4 regions of the Ahrensia sp. 13_GOM-1096m genome follow, and region 4 is predicted to be linked to each of the others. Evidence: predicted binding sites of a transcription regulator. Region 4 holds the regulator's gene; each other region holds the start of a gene.
The links. Region 4 encodes PhoB, which activates phosphate uptake and scavenging genes when phosphate is short. Its sites were predicted from a motif close to TGTCATNNANCTGTCAT; they were not measured.
Positions count from the first base shown of each region.

Region 1: the regulator PhoB is predicted to act here: its motif matches at 3,173-3,189, upstream of N530_RS0109975 (esterase-like activity of phytase family protein).
Region 2: the regulator PhoB is predicted to act here: its motif matches at 3,792-3,808, upstream of N530_RS0111135 (1-acyl-sn-glycerol-3-phosphate acyltransferase).
Region 3: the regulator PhoB is predicted to act here: its motif matches at 3,704-3,720, upstream of phnF (phosphonate metabolism transcriptional regulator PhnF).

Region 1 is NZ_JIAX01000012.1:128,775-134,289, forward strand. Features, by position in the region: gene N530_RS0109970 (NAD(P)H-quinone oxidoreductase) at 1-834, shown strand, start outside; gene N530_RS0109975 (esterase-like activity of phytase family protein) at 888-3,104, opposite strand; gene N530_RS0109980 (DUF1013 domain-containing protein) at 3,316-4,029, shown strand; gene N530_RS0109985 (YafY family protein) at 4,087-4,797, opposite strand; gene N530_RS0109990 (VOC family protein) at 4,810-5,208, opposite strand; gene N530_RS0109995 (SDR family NAD(P)-dependent oxidoreductase) at 5,293-5,515, opposite strand, start outside.
Region 2 is NZ_JIAX01000013.1:41,567-47,081, forward strand. Features, by position in the region: gene sdhD (succinate dehydrogenase, hydrophobic membrane anchor protein) at 1-247, shown strand, start outside; gene sdhA (succinate dehydrogenase flavoprotein subunit) at 247-2,094, shown strand; gene N530_RS0111125 (succinate dehydrogenase iron-sulfur subunit) at 2,104-2,883, shown strand; gene msrA (peptide-methionine (S)-S-oxide reductase MsrA) at 3,064-3,711, shown strand; gene N530_RS0111135 (1-acyl-sn-glycerol-3-phosphate acyltransferase) at 3,854-4,756, shown strand; gene N530_RS0111140 (SDR family oxidoreductase) at 4,753-5,442, opposite strand.
Region 3 is NZ_JIAX01000006.1:525,358-530,872, reverse strand. Features, by position in the region: gene phnK (phosphonate C-P lyase system protein PhnK) at 1-576, opposite strand, end outside; gene N530_RS0102945 (alpha-D-ribose 1-methylphosphonate 5-phosphate C-P-lyase PhnJ) at 573-1,448, opposite strand; gene N530_RS0102940 (carbon-phosphorus lyase complex subunit PhnI) at 1,445-2,557, opposite strand; gene phnH (phosphonate C-P lyase system protein PhnH) at 2,557-3,183, opposite strand; gene phnG (phosphonate C-P lyase system protein PhnG) at 3,183-3,632, opposite strand; gene phnF (phosphonate metabolism transcriptional regulator PhnF) at 3,757-4,494, shown strand; gene N530_RS17325 (MliC family protein) at 4,508-5,122, opposite strand; gene N530_RS0102915 (methyl-accepting chemotaxis protein) at 5,330-5,515, opposite strand, start outside.
Region 4 is NZ_JIAX01000006.1:310,382-315,896, forward strand. Features, by position in the region: gene pstB (phosphate ABC transporter ATP-binding protein PstB) at 1-622, shown strand, start outside; gene phoU (phosphate signaling complex protein PhoU) at 652-1,359, shown strand; gene phoB (phosphate regulon transcriptional regulator PhoB) at 1,383-2,078, shown strand; gene N530_RS0101870 (GcrA family cell cycle regulator) at 2,143-2,721, opposite strand; gene N530_RS0101875 (aspartate aminotransferase family protein) at 3,080-4,267, shown strand; gene argF (ornithine carbamoyltransferase) at 4,307-5,224, shown strand; gene N530_RS0101885 (Hsp33 family molecular chaperone) at 5,284-5,515, shown strand, end outside.

The DNA.
Region 1 (5,515 bases), on a different contig from region 4:
GTTTATCCGCCGCCAAAGGGCGCATCAGATCTTCCGGGCCTAGAGGTCGCAGGTATTGTTGAAGCGGTCGGCGATGATGTGACGCGCTTTCGTGTGGGTGATTCGGTTTGCGCGCTCACTGCCGGTGGCGGCTATGCTCAATATGTCAGCGTGGATGAGGGGAGCGTTTTGCCTGTGCCTGCGGGTTTAACAATGACGCAGGCCGCTGCTCTGCCTGAAACCTTCTTTACCGTTTGGCACAATGTTTTTGAGCGTGGCGGTTTGCGCAAAGGTGAGGTCTTTCTTGTGCATGGTGGAACTTCTGGCATCGGCACGACCGCTATCCAACTGGCCAAAGCGATTGGCGCGATCGTCATCACGACTGTTGGCTCGGTTGAAAAAGCAGAAGCATGCAAAAAACTTGGTGCTGATCATGTTATTGTATACCGCGACGAAGATTTTGTGTCTGTCGTCAAACAGGTAACGGACGGACGCGGTGCCGATGTTATTTTGGACATGGTTGGCGGCGGCTACATCAACCGCAACTATTCTTGTGCTGCTATGGATGGCCGCATTGTTCAAATCGCATTTTTAAGCGGTGCTAAAACAGAAGCCGACTTCTCAAAACTGATGATGAAGAGATTGACCCATACGGGTTCAACTTTGCGTGCTCGTCCGCTTGAGGTTAAAGCCTTGCTTGCCAAGCAACTTGAAGAACATGTGTGGCCTTTGATTGAAAACGGCCAGATTGCACCCGTGATGGATATGATTTTCCCGCTGGCAGAAGCGTGGCGCGCCCATGACCGAATGGAAGAAGGATCGCATATCGGTAAAATCGTTTTGGACGTTACATAGACCTATCATAAAAGGCGGAGCATAAGCCCCGCCTTTAAGTTGGTATGGTGTAATCAGTTTGTGGAAACTTCCAGTGGGCCTAAATTAAGGAACAATGTTTCGCCATTGGAATCATCGATGCCGTCATTGTCGGTCACTGCAAATGCGTTGCCATTTTTGTCGATTGCAAAACCTTCAATCTTGTCGACGACATAACCGCCTGTTGATTTAAGATCGGGCAGGAAGTCACGTACCAATGTCTTTTCCATAACAGGAAGTTCTTCGCCAAGTTTGGCTGGTTTTAGCTGATCAATAGAAACGCTGTAGAGCTTCTTGAGTTTAGCAGCTTCGCCGATTTGGTTGTCACGCTCGACGATATAAACGCGATCGCCAAATGCTGTGATCTCAGAAAGGCCAACCCAGCCAGCGCCTTTTTCATCCAGCGGATAGCTGACAGCGCCCCATGTTTTATCGGCAGTGTTATAGGCTGCCAACTTAACAAAACCGGCTTTGTCGTCCTGCCATTCGCGCTGGATAGCCACCCATAATGTGTCGCCAATTTTGGTCACGCCTTCTGCGCCAAAACGCTTTTCCACAGCCAGCAATTCAGGCGGGAACGCAACTTGTTCTTTAATCTCGCCATCAGCGTTTACATGGTAAAGACCGTGCGGGATCATACGGTCAGTGCGTCCTTCTGATGCGAGCCAGAAACCGCCTTCACCGTCTGTTGTGATGCCTTCTAAATCAAGCAATTGAGCATTTGCACCACCGCGCGTGACACGCGTTGCTTTGGTAATTTTTGCCGGTTTCTGATTGGCATCAATTGTGAAAATTGTCGGCTGCATCGCATAGAAGCTGTCATTGACTGCGTATAAAATGCCAGGTTTTTCAAGGTCAGCGGTTAGGCCTGATAGAGCGCCCCAACCGATTGGTCTGCCTGCATCATCCATGCCCGACACAATCATCGGATAGGATGCTTCGCCTTTAGCATATTCATACAGTGTGACATGGCTGCGCACGCCGCCATCTTCGATTAAATCTGCTTCATTGGCGATGGCCAAAAGATTGCGACCTTTGATCGCGACAGCGCCTTCTGGTGCAAGCGCCGTTGGCAAAAGCTGCGCCAATTCAGGATCTTTGCCTTCGCCCATATCTTTGTATGCGCCGACAATTGATCCGCGTTCAGACAGAATGAAAATATATTGCTGGCCGTCAAATGTTCCGACTTCCAAACCTTCTGGTTCTGCACCCTTATTGCCTGAGCGTTTTTCAGGATAATGGCCAGCCATCGCAACTTCATATTCGAACGAAAGGCCGCTGTCGAAAAGAATTTCGCCCGTTTTGCTCATGATTGTGAAGCCGCGCGAGCCGCCTTTATAGTCGCCTTCATTGGCCATAACGAGGCGATTATTATCAAGCCATTTCATTGCATCTGGCTCACGGGGAACATCTTTTAATGTGCCGTCGAAAGTCAGCGCGCCTTCTTCGTTTGTGTCCACGTTTTCAAGGTCGACAGTGCCCGCTGAAAAGTGGGAAATGATGTCGCCGGTAGATCCATTGAATACCACCACATGGTTATTCTCCTGCAATGTGACTGCCACTTCATTGGCGTCATTGATGGTTACAAATTCTGGTTCAGGATCGGTCGGTGCAATTTCTGCCAAACCGGTCATATCGGCCATGACTTTGCTGTCGCAATCGACCGCGCCATTGTTCAATTTATACGTCAAAACGAAACCCGCTGGCATTTGCGGAATAACGCCATCGTTCAAATCTTCGTCGCGCTCGTTTTCAATCGCAACGGCGATCAAAGAACCATCTGGCGATATGGCAACTGAATCTGGCTGTCCGCCAAGATCGCAGCTTTGCGCGATCGATTGATCGGCAAGATTGATGCTTAATAATTTGCCGCTTGGCTGCGTGAAGCTCTCAGATGTATTGACCGCGACAAGTGCGTTGCCGCCTTGAACAGCAACAGATGTTGGCTCGCCATCGGTGGCAATAAAACCTGCTGGCTTTGGCGCTTTAGGGTCGGCAATATCAACCATGCCAATGCCGCCTAGAGGACTATCGGAATAAACAAGCATCATGCCGTCTTCGCTCACATCGATAATCTCGGCAGAGCTTTCAGACGTCTGTTCCATATTCTCAGGAATATTCGTGTTTACCGGAAATGAAGCGATGCGGTTAAAAACTTTTGCGCTCGTTTCTTCAGCATTAACAGTTGTTGCGGCGGCGCTTGCGACCGCAATAATGGCAACGCTGCTTAATAATTTTCCTAGTTTTGGCATGTTTATCTCCTAGCCCTCATTGTTGCCAAGGCTCTGCCGCATATCGGTGAATGTTGCATGACACTCCAATGACAGTTTGATGACGGTCCACAAATGCGTAAATTGGTTGCGCTTGGCGCGCGGTTTTGATATGCGGAAGGCATATTCCGGACATTAGTGGTTTGAACCACGCCCGCGGCACCGGCGCGGACGAACAGGAAAGGTATATCTCATGGCAACTTTGCTAATGCCAAAAGCGACAGCCGTATGGTTGGTCGATAACACTGCACTGACGTTCAATCAGATTGCGACGTTCTGTACGTTGCACCCGCTTGAAGTCAAAGCGATTGCCGATGGCGAATCAGCGCAGGGCATTAAAGGTCTTGATCCTATCAATACCGGCCAGTTGACGCGTGATGAGATTGCTCGGGCAGAAGAAAATCCTGACCACGTTTTGAAAATGCAGGAATCGAAAGTGCGCGTTCCTGTGCTCAAGAAAAAAGGCCCGCGTTATACGCCGGTTTCAAAACGTCAGGACCGTCCAAATGCAATTTTGTGGCTGGTTCGTAACCACCCAGAATTGAAAGACTCACAGATTTCTCGTCTTGTTGGTACAACCAAGAATACGATCCAGCAAATTCGTGAGCGCACGCATTGGAACTCATCAAACCTTCAGCCGATTGATCCGGTTGCTCTTGGTCTTTCATCGCAGATCGATCTTGATTTTGAAGTCAACAAAGCTGCTAAAAACCGTCCAGCGGAACTCGATGTTGAAGTTGCTGGTGATGCATTGTTGCCTGCGTCACAAACCGAAGGCATGGCGCTTGAGGATGAATCTCGCAACTACAAACCTGCGAAGCCAGAAGAAGATGAGATTGATGTCGATACAGTTTTTGCAAAACTGAACGCGCTAAAATCCAGCGACGACGATTCATCAGAAGACTAAATTGTCAGTATAGAATATTTAAAAGCCGGGTGGATAAACGCCCGGCTTTTTTGTTGTCTAAAGCTTTCCTTGATCTGGCGGAATATCGCCGCATGCTTCCATCTTGCTATAAAAGTCGCGCAGCGTTTTGCCGCGCTCTACTTTGAATATGCTTCCGGTGTCGATAAACTTTGAAATTCTGTCGATGCGAAACATACGAAAATCCTCGCGCAATTCGCACCAACCAACAAATGTCCAGCCGCCACCCCAAAACCAAAGCCCAAGAGGGCGCACGGGACGGGTTGTCTCCTGATTATTTGCATCAGTATAAATAATTTGGATGCGTTGCCGCTTGTCGGCGGCTCTTTCCAGCGCGTCAATCATCTCGCGATCATTTTGCTTCATACGGTGTGTCGGCGCATGAATTTCGACGGCGTTCAAATTGTTGCGGCGGTCTATTGGCAGCACAGATTCAATTTTAATGAGGGCTTCTTCTGCTGCACGCGCCATCGCCGCGCCGCCCCAAGCTCTGGTCATGCGTGCGCCCGCGACAAGCGCCACGACTTCATCGCGCGTAAACATTAGCGGCGGCAGGTCAAAACCTTCGCGCATAATATAGCCAACGCCTGCCTCGCCATCGATTGGCACGCCAGTTGATTGCAGGTCGGCAATATCGCGGTAGATTGTGCGTTCGGAAACTTCCAATCGGTTCGCTAGTTTGGCAGCAGTGACAAGCCTGCCACCGCGCAGGTGCTGTACGATTTGAAATAGGCGATCTGCGCGGCGCATGTCAGTACTCCCTTAATTCAAATTGAACAGGCCGATAGAATTACCGTCTGGATCTGTGATGTACACGAACCGGCCTGCCGGAATTGGGATGATGGGTGAGACGACTTTGCCGCCAGCTTTTTCAACGCGCGGCATTGCATCTTCCAATGTGTCTACGCTGGTTAAATGGATTGTGTTGCCTTCGCCTTCTTTGGCAGGTTTTCCTGGGTAAATATGACCAAATACGCCTTCTGAATCAAAGCTTTTGAACCAAACAACATCGTTTGGTTGATCGTCGCTTTTCTCTGTCTTGAGCATTTTAATGCCGAGAACAGCTTCATAAAATTTCTGGCTGCGGTCTAAATCCGTGGATGGGATTTCAAACCAGCAAGCTTCGCCAGATTTACTCTTTGTGTCAGTTGGGGCGCTCATGTTCATTTCCTTTTTGGTTGATGATGAACGCACATTGGCACAGGGCTCCTGACAACATCATGTCAGGAGGGTTGGGAAATATTTTTAATCTTCGTCGTCATCTGCGGCGGCATCATCATCGGGAATTGGCACGGTATAGTTGAGCGCCATGCGTCCGCCGTCCACATGCACAATTTCGCCGGTCATATAGGATGCCTCGTTTGAGGCTAAAAATGCGACCACAGAAGCGACTTCTGACGCTTTGCCGATACGGCCCAAAGGCGTGCGCGATAAGATGCGGCCGCGCGCTTCTGGATCATTGTTTACC
Region 2 (5,515 bases), on a different contig from region 4:
TACGACCATTGGTCAGCCTTATGAGGCTGTGCTTGCAACGCTTGGTAGCCCGTTTGTTGCGGTCATTCTACTGCTCGTTATTTTGAGCGGCTTGTATCATGCCAAGCTTGGTATGCAGGTTGTCATTGAAGATTATGTTCACACAGAAAGCAGCAAATTTGTGCTGCTGATCCTCAATATCTTTTTCACAATTGTCATTGCTGCTGTCAGCATCTTTGCCATTCTAAAAATGGGTTTCGCCAACTAATGAGCACGCAAGATTCAAAGGCGACCGGTTCTGCCGGCAAAGCCTATAAATTTGAAGACCATAAGTTTGATGTTGTTGTTGTTGGCGCAGGCGGCGCAGGTTTGCGCGCAGCGCTTGGCATGGCCGAACAAGGTTTTAAGACAGCCTGTATTTCAAAAGTTTTCCCGACACGCTCGCACACGGTTGCAGCGCAGGGCGGTATTGCCGCCAGCCTGAAAAACATGACGCCGGATTCATGGCAGTGGCATATGTATGACACGGTCAAAGGCTCGGATTGGCTTGGCGATGTTGATGCCATGCAATATTTGGCGATGGAAGCACCTAAGGCGGTTTATGAGTTGGAACATTATGGTGTTCCGTTTAGCCGCAATGAAGAAGGCAAAATCTATCAGCGTCCATTTGGCGGCCACATGCAGAACTATGGTGAGGGACCGCCCGTACAGCGCACATGTGCTGCGGCAGACCGCACAGGCCATGCTATTTTGCACACGCTTTACGGCCAAAGCCTGAAGCACAACGCGCAGTTCTTTATTGAATATTTCGCGCTTGATCTGATCATGGATGATGATGGCACCTGTACCGGTGTTGTTGCATGGAACCTTGATGACGGCACGATCCACCGCTTTTCTGCGAAGATGGTTGTTTTGGCGACGGGCGGTTATGGCCGCGCATATTTCTCGGCAACATCAGCGCATACATGTACTGGTGATGGCGGCGGCATGATTGCACGCGCCGGATTGCCGCTTCAAGACATGGAATTCGTACAGTTTCACCCAACCGGAATTTATGGCGCAGGCTGCCTGATTACGGAAGGTGCGCGCGGCGAAGGCGGTTATCTCGTTAACTCCGAAGGCGAGCGCTTTATGGAGCGTTATGCGCCATCGGCAAAAGACTTGGCATCCCGCGATGTTGTCTCACGCTGTATGACGATGGAAATTCGCGAAGGGCGCGGTGTTGGCAAAGATAAAGACCATATCTTCCTGCATCTGGACCATTTGGATCCTGCGGTCTTGAACGAACGTTTGCCGGGTATTTCTGAATCAGCGAAAATTTTCGCTGGCGTGGATGTTACCAAAGAGCCGATTCCGGTTCTGCCGACAGTTCATTATAATATGGGCGGTATTCCGACCAATTATTGGGGCGAAGTTTTGAACCCAACCGCTGACGAGCCGGACCGTGTAACACCGGGCTTGATGGCTGTGGGCGAAGCTGGCTGTGCATCTGTGCATGGTGCGAACCGTTTGGGCTCTAACTCACTGATCGACCTTGTGGTGTTTGGCCGTGCAGCGGCTATTCGTGCGGGTGAAGTGATTGACCGCGAAAGCGCGATCCCTGATATCAATGAGAAATCTTGCGATAAGATCATGGAGCGCTTTGACCGTCTGCGTCATGCTGATGGTGGCACGCCAACGGCTGAATTGCGCCTGACTATGCAGAAAATCATGCAGGAAGATGCTGCCGTATTCCGCACGCAAGAAACGCTTGAAAGCGGTTGTCGCCGGATGGACGATGCTTACAAACAACTTAGCGATTTGAAAGTCACCGACCGCTCGATGATCTGGAATTCTGATCTGGTGGAAACATTAGAGCTTGAAAACTTGATGGCCAATGCGATCACAACTGTTTATGGCGCGGAAGCCCGTAAAGAGAGCCGTGGTAGCCATGCACGTGAAGATTATGTGGATGGTCCTTATGGCGGCCGTGATGATGAAAACTGGCGCAAGCATACGCTGAGCTGGGTTTCGGATGCCGGAGAAGTGACGCTTAAATATCGCGGCGTACACACAGAGCTTTTGCAGCCGGGTATCGATCTGGCAAAAATCGCGCCGAAAGCACGGGTGTATTGAGGAAATAAAATGGCTGAATTAACACTCCCAAAAAACTCGACCATGTCTGAAGGCAAAAGCTGGCCAAAGCCGGAAGGTGCGAAGAATATTCGTGAATTCCGCATTTACCGCTGGTCGCCAGATGATGATGCCAATCCGACAATCGACACCTATCATATTGATATGGATGATTGCGGCCCGATGGTTCTTGATGGTCTTTTGTACATCAAAAACAAAATCGATCCGACGTTGACATTGCGCCGTTCATGCCGCGAAGGCATTTGCGGTTCATGTGCGATGAACATTGACGGCACCAACACGCTGGCCTGTACCAAAGGTATGGACGAGGTCAAGGGCACGGTGAAAGTCTATCCGCTGCCGCATCTGCCTGTGGTTAAAGACCTTGTGCCTGATTTGACGAATTTTTACGCGCAGCACCGCTCGATTGAGCCTTGGCTTAAAACAACGACGCCAGCGCCTGAAAAAGAATGGAAACAGAGCCATGAGGACCGCCAGAAACTGGATGGTCTTTATGAGTGTATTCTGTGTGCGTGTTGTTCAACGTCTTGCCCATCCTATTGGTGGAATGGCGATCGTTACCTCGGCCCTGCGGTCTTGCTACAAGCCTATCGCTGGTTGATTGATTCGCGCGATGAAGCAACAGGTGAGCGTTTGGACGATCTGGAAGACCCGTTCCGTTTGTATCGTTGCCACACGATCATGAACTGTGCGCAATCATGTCCAAAGGGTCTAAACCCTGCGAAAGCCATTGCTGAAGTTAAAAAGATGATGGTTGAGCGGCGCGTATAAGCACCGGTCACAGTCTATATTTTTGAAAGCCCGTGGCCGAAAGCTGCGGGCTTTTTGTTATGGTCGTTTGTGCCATGCCTTGATCACGTTTGTTTGAAGCCAAGTTTAATTGCGCTTCGAAACTTTAGGCATAATCTGTGCGTTAGATTGTTAGATATGAAATTTAAATGGAGTCTACGCATGCTCAAATCCACATTGAAAGCTGGTTTACTTGGCGCAATATTTGCGGCGGGTGCAGCGACAACTGCCACTGCTGAAACCAAAACAGTGGTTGTTGCGGGTGGATGTTTCTGGTGTGTTGAATCTGATTTTGACAAGGTTAAAGGCGTAACAGCAACCACATCCGGTTTTGCTGGTGGCACAAGCCCCAACCCAACTTATAAAAGCCATGCGGGTCACTATGAAGTTGTCAAAATCGATTATGATTCCGATGTCACGGACTATAAAACGCTGGTGACGACTTTTTTGCGCACGATTGATCCAACCGATGGTGGCGGGCAGTTCTGCGACCGCGGTATGACTTATGCGCCAGCGCTTTTTGCCTCAACGCCTGAGGAAAAAGCTGCCGCAGAAGCAGCACTTGCCGATGCATCAGCCCAGCTTGGTAAAAAACTACCTGTACCTGTAAAGGGCGCACCAAATTTTACGGCTGCTGAAGACTTCCACCAGAACTATTATCGTAGCCAAGAAAATCAGCTGACGCGCTTTGGCCTTATCAAACGGGCTGATGCTTATAAGAAGTACCGCGCAGCGTGCGGGCGCGACGAAACGGTTAAAAAAGTGTGGGGCAATGCTGCTTATCAAGGCGTTGCTGGCCATGGCAGCTAAAAATAACACGCCTCGTAGCAAAATTTGAAACCGCCTTGCGCATGCATTGACGCAAGGTGGTTTTACGGCCTATGCGCTTGTGTCATAAGGTTGTGACATTAATTAGCGATAGGGGACCATATGCCAACCGGAACACATGGCTATGGACAATCAGACCACAGTGGCTTTTTTCGATATGCTTGCGCAGCGTAGCGCGGGCGTGGCGCGCCACGAGGATTTGCACATCGTTGATCAATTGATCAATGAGCGCGGACATACACTGATTAAACATTGGATTTGGCCTGTTATCAAAAAGCCGCTGCATGGTGTTTTGCACTATAAGCAGGCTGTGAAGATGGCTGACGAAGTGCAGGGCATGAGCGGGCTTGAGTGCTTTGAATATGTTAGCCAGCTTTTGACGCTTGATGTGCCGGTTCAAGGCATCGAAAACATCCCTGAAAAGGGTGGTTTCATTCTTGTGTCGAACCATCCAACCGGTATTGCTGATGGTATTGCCGTTTATGACATGATTAAAAACAAGCGCGATGATTTGGTGTTTTTTGCCAATCGCGATGCGATCAGGGTCAATCAGCGGCTTTCTGAAATTATCATTCCGGTGGAATGGCGTGCAGACCAAAAGTCGATGGCGAAAAGTCGCCAGACATTGGTGCAAACCAATAATGCCTTTAAAGACGAACGCGCGATCATGCTGTTTCCGTCTGGCCGTATTGCTTATTGGACTAGAAATGGGCTGACCGAACGGCCTTGGATGGCGACAGCTTTGCAAATGGCCAAACGCTATAAAGTGCCGATTATTCCGATGAATATGAAGGCGCGCAATTCAGGGCTATTCTATCTTTTAGCGCACCGTAATACGGAGCTGCGCGACATGACCATTTTCCATGAGTTGCTCAACAAAAAGGGTAAAACCTTTGAGATGACAATCGGGCAGCCAATTGATACATCGGCGCTCGAAGGTGATGTTCAAGATCTAACCGTGACATTGCAAAAGCACTGCGAGATCACGCTGCGCGATGACCCAAAAGCTGTCTCGCCTTTTGGTTAGTCGTCCTGTTTGGCGTAGTTTGGCATTACCAATATTTCCGAGACATTGACATGTTCGGGCTGTGAGACTGCATACATCACAGCCTGCGCGATGTCTTCGGCGTGAAGTGCTTCGGTCGCACTATCATCGAAAAATGGTGTGTCCACTTTGCCAGGTTCAATTAATGTGACCCGCACGCCATCATCTTTGACTTCTTCGCGCAAATTACGCCCATAGCCAGTGACCGCCCATTTGGTTGCGCCGTAAACTGAGCCTTTTAGCGTTACGCGGCCTGCGACTGATGAGGTTAATATAAAATGGCCCTTTGACTTTTTGATTTCATCCAGCGCGGTGCGGCAGGTCATGATGCAGCCATAGATATTGGTGAGAATCATGTCTTTCCAGTTTTCAGGATCACCGCCAGCTGTGCCTGATCCGGTTGCGCCAAAACCTGCATTGGCAAAAACAACATCGATAGAGCCGAAAGTTTCAACGGCAGTACTGATGAGCTTTTCTTGATCGCCGTCTTGGGTCACATCGCATGCGACAGCGATGGCATATTCCGGTCCGCCAAGCTCTTTTGCTAATTCTTCAAGTTTTGATTTTGATCGTGCGGCCAGCACAACGCGGTAACCTGCATTGCGTGCGCGGCGTGCGGTGGCAGCGCCAATGCCGGAAGATGCGCCCGTGATGAGAAAAGTTTTCATAAAAAAGCTCCGGTTATTGCTGGGTATCCATGCAACGACCGAAGCTAGTTTAAGTTCCGAGATTTAAGGCGGT
Region 3 (5,515 bases), 210 kb from region 4:
ATCGAGCAAACGCGCCTGTACAGATACATCAAGGCCGCCGGTAGGCTCATCCATGAACATCAAGCGTGGGCCAGTGACGAGGTTACGCGCAATTTGTAATCGCTGACGCATGCCGCCTGAAAAAGCGCGAGGCTGATCATCAACACGGTCTTCATTGATTTCTACGCGGCCAAGCCAGTCGATCGCACTTTCGCGAATATTGCCATAATGGCGATCACCAACGGCCATTAAGCGTTCGCCAACATTAGCGCCTGCTGAAACAGCCATGCGCAGACCATCAGCTGGATTTTGGTGCACAAAACCCCAATCGGTACGCATTAAGAAGCGCCGTTCCGCTTCACTCATTTGGTAAAGGTCGCGCTTTGTTTCATCGCGCATACGATACATCACTGAACCGCTTGTTGGCTCTAGGCGCGTTGAAATACAGTTCAAAAGTGTTGTCTTACCAGACCCACTTTCGCCGACCACTGCCAAGACTTCGCCTGGATAAAGATCAAATGAAACATCGCGGCACCCAATACGTGCGCCATAAAATTTGGAGACTTCATTGACCGATAAAAGTGGCTGATTGTTCATTGTGCTGCCTCCATTCCAGAAAGTTCGCCGCGGTGACCGGCCGCTTGCCTGCTTTCACAATTGTCAGTGTCCGAGCAAACAAACATTCTGCTGCCTTGATCATCGAGAATGACTTCGTCCAAATAAACGCCTTCCGCTGCACAGATCGCACAGGGTTTATCGAATTTTTGAACTTCAAATGGGTGATCATCAAAATCGAGACTGACTACATTTGTGTAAGGCGGAATTGCATAAATGCGTTTTTCGCGCCCTGCACCGAACAGCTGCAACGCTTCAGACATATGCATTTTTGGATTATCAAATTTTGGTGTTGGTGAAGGGTCCATGACATAACGCCCTTCAACCTTCACCGGATATGCATAGGTCGTGGCGATATGACCGTGCGTTGCAATATCCTCATAAAGCTTCACATGCATGAGGCCATATTCTTCCAGTGCATGCATCTTGCGCGTTTCAGTTTCGCGCGGCTCTAGGAAGCGCAGTGGTTCAGGAATAGGCACTTGGTAGACAAGTATCTGACCATCGCGCAACTGCTCTTCGGGAATACGATGGCGCGTCTGAATGATCGTGGCTTCGCCCGTATGAGTTGTTGTTTTCACGCGCGCGACTTTGGCAAAGAAAGCGCGGATGGATACGGCATTCGTTGTATCGTCCGCCCCTTGGTCAATCACTTTTAGGACATCATCAGGTCCAATGATTGATGCGGTGACCTGCACACCGCCTGTGCCCCATCCATAAGGCATTGGCATTTCACGGCTTGAGAACGGAACTTGATAACCCGGTATCGCAATTGCTTTTAGTATCGCACGGCGGATCATTCGTTTGGTTTGTTCGTCGAGATAAGCGAAGTTATAATCAGCTTGAATACTCATTCTGCTGCCTCCTTGATCATGCTGGAAACAGCATCACTCGTCTCAGCATATTCGCGGCGCATCTGGCGCACGATGCCAAGTTCAGCTTGGAAATCCACGTAATGAGGCAGTTTCAAATGTTCCACGAAGCCCGTTGCTTGCACATTATCTGAATGAGCGATCACGAACTCTTCGTCTTGCGCTGGCGCAACTATATCTTCTCCCAATTCACGCGCGCGCAGCGCTCGATCGCACAGCGACATTGCCATTGCTTTTCGCTCCAACTGCCCGAACACAAGACCATAGCCGCGGGTAAATTGAGGAGGCACTTTTGCCGAGCCTTGGAATTGATTGACCATTTGACATTCGGTGACTTTCACGCGGCCAATCGGAACAGAGAACCCTAATTCCGGCACCTCAATTTCAACGTCGACTTCGCCTATACGAATTTCGCCGACAAAGGGGTGCGAGCGGGCATAACCACGTTGTGTTGAATAGGCGAGAGACAGTAAGAACCCCTCATCGCCGCGCGACAATGATTGTAAACGCTCATCACGGCTCATCGGAAATTCTGTCGGTGTGCGGGTAATATCGCCCGGCTCTTCTGCGCCATGGCCATTTTTCCCATCAGCTTCGATAAGCCCTTCATTCGCCAAAATTTCTGACACACGTTGCGTGCGACCGATATCTGGCTTGCGCGTGACAGGCTCATCTGTGGCTTCATCTTGTGCTAAATCAGGATCAAGCAGACGATGCGTATAATCAAAAGTTGGCCCAAGCATTTGGCCGCCGGGCAGATCTTTATATGTCGCAGAGATGCGGCGTTCGATCTTCATTTCACCGGTATTTATTGGCTGCGAATAACCAAAGCGCGGCAAGGTGGTGCGGTAAGCGCGAAGCAAAAATATCGCTTCAATCATATCACCGCGCGATTGCTTTATTGAAAGCGCAGCAAGATCGCGGTCATATAATGAACCTTCTGCCATGACACGGTCCACGGCAAGAGCAAGCTGCTCTTTGATTTGAGCCAGCGACAATGCGTCAATATCGCGGTCGCCGCGACGCCTATCTGCAAGCAGTTTATGCGCGTTATTAATAGCGGTCTCGCCGCCTTTTACAGCAACATACATCAGATAACTCCCTGTGAGATATTTGTCGTGCGCGGCAAACAGACAAGCGATGAAGCGCTGACCAAAATGACATCAACACCGCATGGAAAACGTGATTTGTTTTGTCGCCACTGATCCAGAAACAGCTCCGGCAAACCTTGCACATGAAGATCAGCGGTATCTTTGATACCGGGACCGGAGAGGCTTAATCCTGCGGCGTTTGAAATATCGTCAACCTGAATGATGAGCGTGCAAGAGCGGTCAGGATATTCTTGTGAGCCTTGTGCAAATTGCGCTATATCCAACGGCATTTTTTTATCAGTCAAAAGCGCGAATTGCGCATCGGATTTTTGTGTCGTCAGCGGCGCAGCTGTCTGAAATGTAACCCAGTCTCGAAGAGCGCTGTTTTGTGATGAGACCTCATCCAACCACAAAAGCGTATCAGCATCGCAAAGCGCCGCAATAATTGCCGCTGCAGTATCAAAAACCGGCTCCGGCGCACTGGCCAGTGCTGGCAGCGAGCTTACCGTCCCTGGACGGGCCATCGCATTCATCACGGCATTAAAAACATTTTGAGAGTCGAAAACCGGGTCAGCAAAGCCACCTTCCAACGCGCTCGCCGCCATTGCTTTTTCATTTATCTGCATCAATCTTCTCCGCGAACCATAGTAAAGAAATCAACTTTTGTAGCCGCTGTTTCACCTGCGCGTTTTTGATCGCGGGCCTTAATTCGATTTTGCAACGGGGTAATGATTTCATTTTCAATGCGTGCGGACCAAGTTTCGTCCAGTGCAAGCGCATCGATTATTGCTGATAGTTTTGCTTTGGTGTGATCGCGGCCAAGCGCATAAGCATGCCCAACAAAACCGGATGCCAATTTTACTGTTGCCCGCGTAACCGTCGCTTCACCAAAATTGAAGGCATCGCCGCCGCCGCCAATGCGACCACGCAAGCCGATAATGCCCGTTTGTGGAGCACGCGGCATTGTAAACTCAGGATCAACGCCCAGCGTTATCCAAAACTCCACCAATGTGGCCGTGTCAGACATTGCCAAAACCGCCATACGATTGCGCCGACTGTCTTTTGTATCACTCATAAACTGCCTCATTTAAATTTGTCTATTGTTATAGACAACTAAACATGTGACAAGTGATTTATCGGGACTACATGACGACCATATGACACCATGATGAAATTGCGCTGATGTTGAGGCAACGATTATGAATGTAAAAGCACTCGAACGCCGCTCGGGTATTGCGATATGGCGGCAGATTGCTGATGAGCTGCGCAATGAGATTGCGACAAATCTAGCTCTCAAGGATAGCCGTCTGCCCTCAGAATTAACGCTGGCAAAGCGATTTGATGTCAATCGCCACACGGTACGAGCTGCTTTAAATGCGTTGGCAAAAGAAGGCATCGTTGAAAGCCGCCAAGGGCAAGGCACTTTTGTGCGCCGCCAAAAGCGTATCAGTTATCCTATCGGCAAAAGAACACGGTTTTCAGATGGTATTGGTAAGCAGGCACAGACAACACGCGGAAAGCTGCTGAACCTTTCGACTGAAATCGCAACGCCGGAAATCGCATCTGCACTCCAAATTACAGCAGGTTCAAATGTGATCTGTTTGGATGCATTAAGCGAAGCTGACGGAATGCCCGTTTCCCGTTCAACCTCGTGGTTTTGTGCGCAGCGCTTTCCTGATATTGGCGCAGCATATCAAACCACCGGCTCGATAACGAAAGCTCTGGCGCATTGCGGTGTTGATGACTATTTGCGCCAGTCGACGGAAATTGAAGCCCATCACGCCACGATGAAAGACACTGAATACTTGCAGCTTTCGCCGGGTGCTATTGTGCTTGTAACGCAAGCCATCAATTCAGATACAGATGGCAATCCTATTCAATACTCGAAAACGCGTTTTGCAGCTGACCGCGTATCACTCATGATTGCCAATGACTAAAGAGGCCGCGCATTTACTGACTGATGACAATGCAATTCAGTTCTACGCTATCTGGTTCAGGCGTCCAGTATTGCGCTTCATCACCTTTCATCCAAATGGATTCCCCAAAATCACCGTCATAGCGTGAACCGGAAGCAGTAATTGCAAGCCAGCCAAAAGATATGTTGCCACCGCGCTCTATACGAACCCCTGACGACTCCGTCTCGAAAAAGGAAGTCACCAACTCATTGGCCGGAGAATCTCCACATTGCCAAGTGGCGACTGCCGTTGGCTCTTCCAACATATATAGTGCGACAAGCTCAGCTTCACGGCGTTCATAGCTCGATAAGATACAGCTTTTCGGATCGTCAGATTTCAAGCAATCATCACGACCACTTATCCAGCTCTGCTGATGGGCTTCAAGTTCCTGTTCCGCATCTTTAGCGCCTGCATCTAAGCTCTTTGTAACGTCAAGAGCATCAGTAAAACGTGCCGCCACCAAATGATCGAGTTTGGTTAGCTCAGGATTATCGCAAACCAGTTTTTCAACTGAGTTTTGCACAGGGTCACACTTAGAAGAGGGGCTTTCTTGCGCGGTTGCTGTCCCTGCAGAAACATAAAACACAAACCAGAACAAAATTCTTAGCATCGTGATTCATCCTATCAAATGATGAATGCCGAATAGAACACGGCGCAAATAAACGCAGGGTTCTAGTGGTAAAAATTACCTATTGGCATTGAAGCAATATCAACACAAAATCCCATGAAAGGAAAGCAATTAGATAGAGTGAGAGAAATATAAAAACGCCCGCACCGGATAACCGACACGGGCGTTTAATTTCAAAGTAAAACTTGTTTAAGCGGCGCGTTGATGTGTTCCGAGCGCGCCGTTTTCAACGAGCTTAAACTGCGCGATCAGATCAGCAAGCTTTTCTGATCCCGATGCAAGGGTGTGCATCACGGCGGTTGCTTCTTCTACCATTGCGGCATTCTGCTGGGTCACGCTATCCATTTGCATCATCGCGGTGTTGATCTCACCCAA
Region 4 (5,515 bases):
CTTGCGTTGCCTTAACCGCATGAATGATACGATTGATATTTGTAAGGTCAAAGGTCTTTTAACGCTTGATGGCGAAGATATTTATGACCCTAATATTGATGTTGTGGAATTGCGCGCACGCGTAGGTATGGTGTTCCAAAAACCAAACCCATTTCCAAAGTCAATTTACGAAAACATCACTTATGGTCCGCGTATTCACGGCCTTGCAAAATCAAAAGCTGATTTGGATGTTATCGTCGAAAAAAGCTTGCGCGGTGCAGGTCTATGGGAAGAGGTGAAAGATCGTCTTTTGGAGCCTGGTACAGGCCTTTCCGGCGGTCAGCAGCAGCGTCTTTGCATTGCACGCGCAATAGCGGTTCAGCCTGAAGTCATTTTGATGGACGAGCCATGTTCGGCGCTTGACCCGATTGCAACTGCAATTGTTGAAGAATTGATCGGCGAATTGCGCGAGCAATATACAATCGTCATCGTGACGCACTCCATGCAGCAGGCTGCGCGTGTTTCACAGCGCACAGCCATGTTCCACTTAGGCGATTTGGTTGAAGTTGATGACACAGAGACCATTTTCACCAACCCTTCTGAAAAACGCACACAGGATTATATAACTGGCCGCTTTGGCTAAGTTTAATCTGTTCTGATTAGGAAATTGAAATGATAAAGCAACATACGGTTTCAGCGTTCGAAGATGAAATGCAGTTTCTCACGCATAAGATTGCGGAGATGGGCGGCCATGCTGAAAAAATGATTGGTCAGTCAGTTAAAGCACTAACGACAGGCGATGTAGACCTTGCACGTGCCGTTATCAAAGATGACATGCGCCTTGATGAAGGCCAGCGTGAAATTGATGATAAAGCCGTGCTATTAATTGCACAGCGCCAGCCAATGGCGAACGATTTGCGTGAAGTTTTTGCCAATATCCGTATTTCGTCTGATTTGGAACGCATTGGCGATATGGCAAAAGGTATCGCAAAACGTGTCAGCTCTGTTTCGGAATATTCACACGGTGTGAAATTTGCGCGCGGTATTGAGCATTTGAGCGAACTTGCCTCAGCGCAGCTCAAAGAGGTTTTGGATTGCTACGGCACGCGTTCGGTTGACGAAGTCAATAATATCATTGAGCGCGACGAAGAAATTGACGCAATGTACACGTCTCTATTCCGTGAATTGCTCACTTACATGATGGAAGATCCGCGTAACATTACAACATGTACGCATCTCCTGTTCTGCGCTAAAAATATCGAGCGTATCGGCGACCATGCAACAAATATTGCCGAGGCAACATATTACATGGTCAAGGGTCAAAAACTTGATGCAGCACGTCCAAATGAAGACAAAACACATAAAGTCAGCCTAGATTAAGCTGGTGGATACGAGGTGATGTGATGAGCGCAAAACCACGCATAATGGTTGTTGAAGACGAAGAAGCATTGAGCATTCTTCTGAAATATAACCTTGAGGCAGAAGGGTTTGAGGTTGAAGCTGTTAGTCGCGGCGACGAAGCAGAAGATATGCTGCGTGAAAGTCAACCTGACCTTTTGCTGCTTGATTGGATGTTGCCGGGTGTAAGCGGTATCGAGCTTTGCCGACGGTTGCGTGCACGCCGCGAAACCCAAGATATGCCAATCATCATGTTGACCGCACGCGGCGAGGAAAGTGAGCGTATTCGCGGTCTTTCAACGGGTGCGGATGATTATGTCGTCAAACCATTTTCAACACCTGAATTGTTAGCGCGTGTGCGTGCAATGTTACGCCGCGCGAAGCCGGAGGTTCTAGCTGATCGTTTAACAGCTGGTGACATTCAGCTCGATCGTGAGGCTCACCGTGTTTATCGCAATGAGCGCGAGCTAAAGCTTGGTCCAACTGAATACCGTCTGCTTGAGTTTTTTATGTTGGCTCCAGGGCGCGTATTTTCGCGGGTACAGCTTCTTGACGGTGTTTGGGGTGATAATATTTATGTTGATGATCGTACCGTTGATGTTCACATCGGGCGTCTTCGCAAGGCGATAAATATTGGCCGCGTTAAAGACCCAATTCGCACTGTTCGCGGGGCAGGTTATGCTTTGGAAACCGTGAAATAATACACTTGAATGAGTACAATTAAAAAAGGCGGCTTTTAAGCCGCCTTTTTGTTTTATCTATCTTTTAGCGCGGACGGCGCCGATCTTGTGGCTGCTGGAAAGCAAGCTTGCTGTGATATTTACAGTAAGGAGAACTTTCTTCATTGCCATGTCCACAGAAATAGAACTCACCTTGTAGTGGATCGCCAAACGGCCACTTACAGGTGTTTTCGTTGATATCAACGAGTTTCAACTTAAGCGGCATAGGCGCGACGACATCATCAGTGTCACGGTGTGGCGCTTTGTAGGCGACAACTTCGTGATCCTGTTTTAGCGCGGTTGCACCAATCGTGTGCGTGACAGATGGCGGTGTGCGTTGCGGCAATGTGAATGTGCCAACGCTCGAGCCGCCGCCCGAAGAGGAGCCACTGCTGCTTGCTGATGAGGACGCTGGACGCGAAGTGCCACCACTATTGGGTGTGCGGCGCACGCGCGGTGCAGCAGGCTTTGTCGATTTAGCTCGCCCTGAAAGTTTAAGGCGGTGGACTTTACCAATCACCGCATTGCGGCTTACGCCTCCAAGTTTAGCAGCGATCTGGCTTGCGCTCAGACCTTCTGCCCATAATTTTTTCAGCATTTCTACGCGTTCGTCGGTCCAACTCACGGTCGTCTCCATCCTGTTTATAGATAGAATCCCTCTCCGTTGCTCGGTCATAGATATTAGACCTGCGACGTACTCGATACATGAGGAACAGTTTACTATCTGGCTTTCTTGCCGTTTTTTTTAAACTACAATAGTGCTGGACTCTCGATCAAGAGTCCTGAGGCACTAACGAATCCGAATTCTCGGTTTTCCCCAACTTCAATGAAAAGTGAGTCAAAAATGCATCACAATCTTGATTTTCTTGAAGGTTAACCACAGGCTGCAGCGATTGACATCTGTGTTTAGCTCGCATTATCTGTCATTGCCGCTCATGAGGGCGGCATTTTTCATTTTCATTTATACCTTCTAGGCCAGAAACATGAATGCGCCGTCATCACTCTTTAATACTTATAACAGAGCACCCATCGTGGTCGAGCGCGGTGAAGGCGTTTGGCTGTATGATCAAACCGGCCGAAAATATTTAGATTTTGGCGGCGGTGTTGCGGTTAATGTACTTGGCCATGCCCATCCGCATTTAGTGGAGGCGGTAAAGGCGCAGGCTGAAAAGCTCTGGCATACATCGAACCTATATGAAATTCCGGGCCAAGCGCGCGCAGCTGAAAGGCTTTGCAACGCAAGCTTTGCTGACCGCGTATTCTTTACGAATTCAGGTGCAGAAGCGCTGGAGTGTTCCATTAAAACTGCGCGCCGTTACCATTATTCAAAAGGAAACCCTGAGCGGTTTCGTATTTTGACTTTTGAAGGCGCATTTCATGGCCGCACGCTCGCAACGATTGCGGCCGGTGGGCAGGAAAAATATTTGGAAGGTTTTGGCCCGAAAGTTGAGGGTTTCGATCAATTGCCATTTGGTGATCTGGATGCGCTCAAAGCTGCCATGACCCATGACGTTGCTGCAATATTAATTGAGCCAATTCAAGGTGAGGGCGGTATCCGCTCGGTGCCCACCCAGTTTCTTCAAGACATTCGCCAATTGTGCGATGAAAATGATGTCTTGTTGATTTTGGATGAGGTTCAAACCGGAATGGGACGTACTGGTCACCTTTTTGCCTATGAACTTGCCGGTATTGAGCCCGATATTTTAGCTTCTGCTAAAGCACTTGGCGGCGGCTTTCCTGTTGGTGCATGTCTTGCGACAGAAGAAGCAGCAAGCGGCATGGTCCCAGGTGTGCACGGCACGACATATGGCGGCAATCCATTAGCTATGGCTGCATGTAATGCCGTTCTTGATATTGTGCTTGAAGATGGTTTTCTTGATGACGTGAAGCAGAAATCTTTGCGGTTTAAGCAAGGTCTTGCTTCGCTGACAGATCAGTTTCCTGATGTGGTCGAGGAAGTGCGCGGAGAAGGTTTGATCTTGGGCTTGAAATGCAAGGTCAATAATCTCGACTTTGTCAAAGCATTAATGGAACAAGACATGTTGGCCATACCAGCTGGTGCAAATGTGGTCCGGCTTTTGCCGCCGCTTAATATCACCGATAACGAAATTTCAGAGGGTTTGGCGCGGCTAGAAAAAGCGGCCCAAAGTCTATCGCTGAAAACGCCTTAACGCGTATCAGCTAAACTCACAAAAGTTTGGAACAAAATCATGGCTCCTCGTCATTTTCTAGATATTGCTGCTATTGATTCAGGTGAACTTCGCCGGATCATGGAAGCTGCTGGCACACGCAAAAAAGCGCAAAAAGCTGGAACGGCCAACAAGCCTTTAGATGGTTTGGCACTGGCGATGATTTTTGAAAAGCCGTCGACCAGAACGCGTGTGTCATTTGATGTTGGAATGCGCCAGCTTGGCGGTGAAACAATCATGTTGACGGGCAATGAAATGCAGCTTGGCCGTGATGAAACTATTGCCGATACGGCAAAAGTGCTGTCACGATTTGTTGATATTATCATGATCCGCACAAAAGAGCATGACCGCCTTATAGAATTGGCTGATGCCGCAACCGTGCCTGTGATTAACGGCCTGACGGATGATACGCACCCTTGTCAGATCATGGCTGATCTGATGACTTTTGAGGAGCATCGTGGTCCTGTTGCCGGCAAAAAAATTGCTTGGACAGGTGACGGCAATAATGTTCTCCACTCTATGATAGAAGCCTCAGCACGGTTTGATTTCGATATGTCGATTGCCGTGCCTAAGGGCAGCGAACCTAATCAAAAATACATTGATTGGGCTGTGAAAAATGGCGCTAATGTTACCCTTACTCATGATGCAGCGGAAGCTGTGTCTGGTGCACATGCGGTTGTGACCGATACTTGGGTTTCTATGGGCTTTGAAGATAAGGCCAAAGGCCACAACGTGTTTCAGCCATATCAAGTCAATCAGGAATTGATGAGCAAAGCGGACAAAGATGCTTTGTTCCTGCACTGCTTGCCAGCCCACCGCGGCGAAGAAGTCACGGATGAAGTAATCGACGGACCACAATCTGTTGTTTTTGATGAAGCAGAAAATCGTCTGCATATGCAGAAGGCGATCATTGAATGGTGTGTGACAGGTCTTAAATAAGGCCATATTGTCAAATGAGCGCTTACTAAAACAAAGTGTGCGCCAGAAATGGAACTACCATGACCGAACTAAATGTAGCTGAAGGCGAGTTAACGCCTGTGCAGCTGGACGAAGTTGTGCCTTTTAACATCGATGTCTTAGACGCGAGGGGCCGTGCTGTGCTGCTCGGGCCATCATTGACCGCAATACTGGACCGTCACGATTATCCTGAACCTGTAGCACGGCTCTTGGGTGAGATGACTGTCTTGACAGTTCTGCTTGGCACATCGCTGAAATTTTCAGGTAAATTGA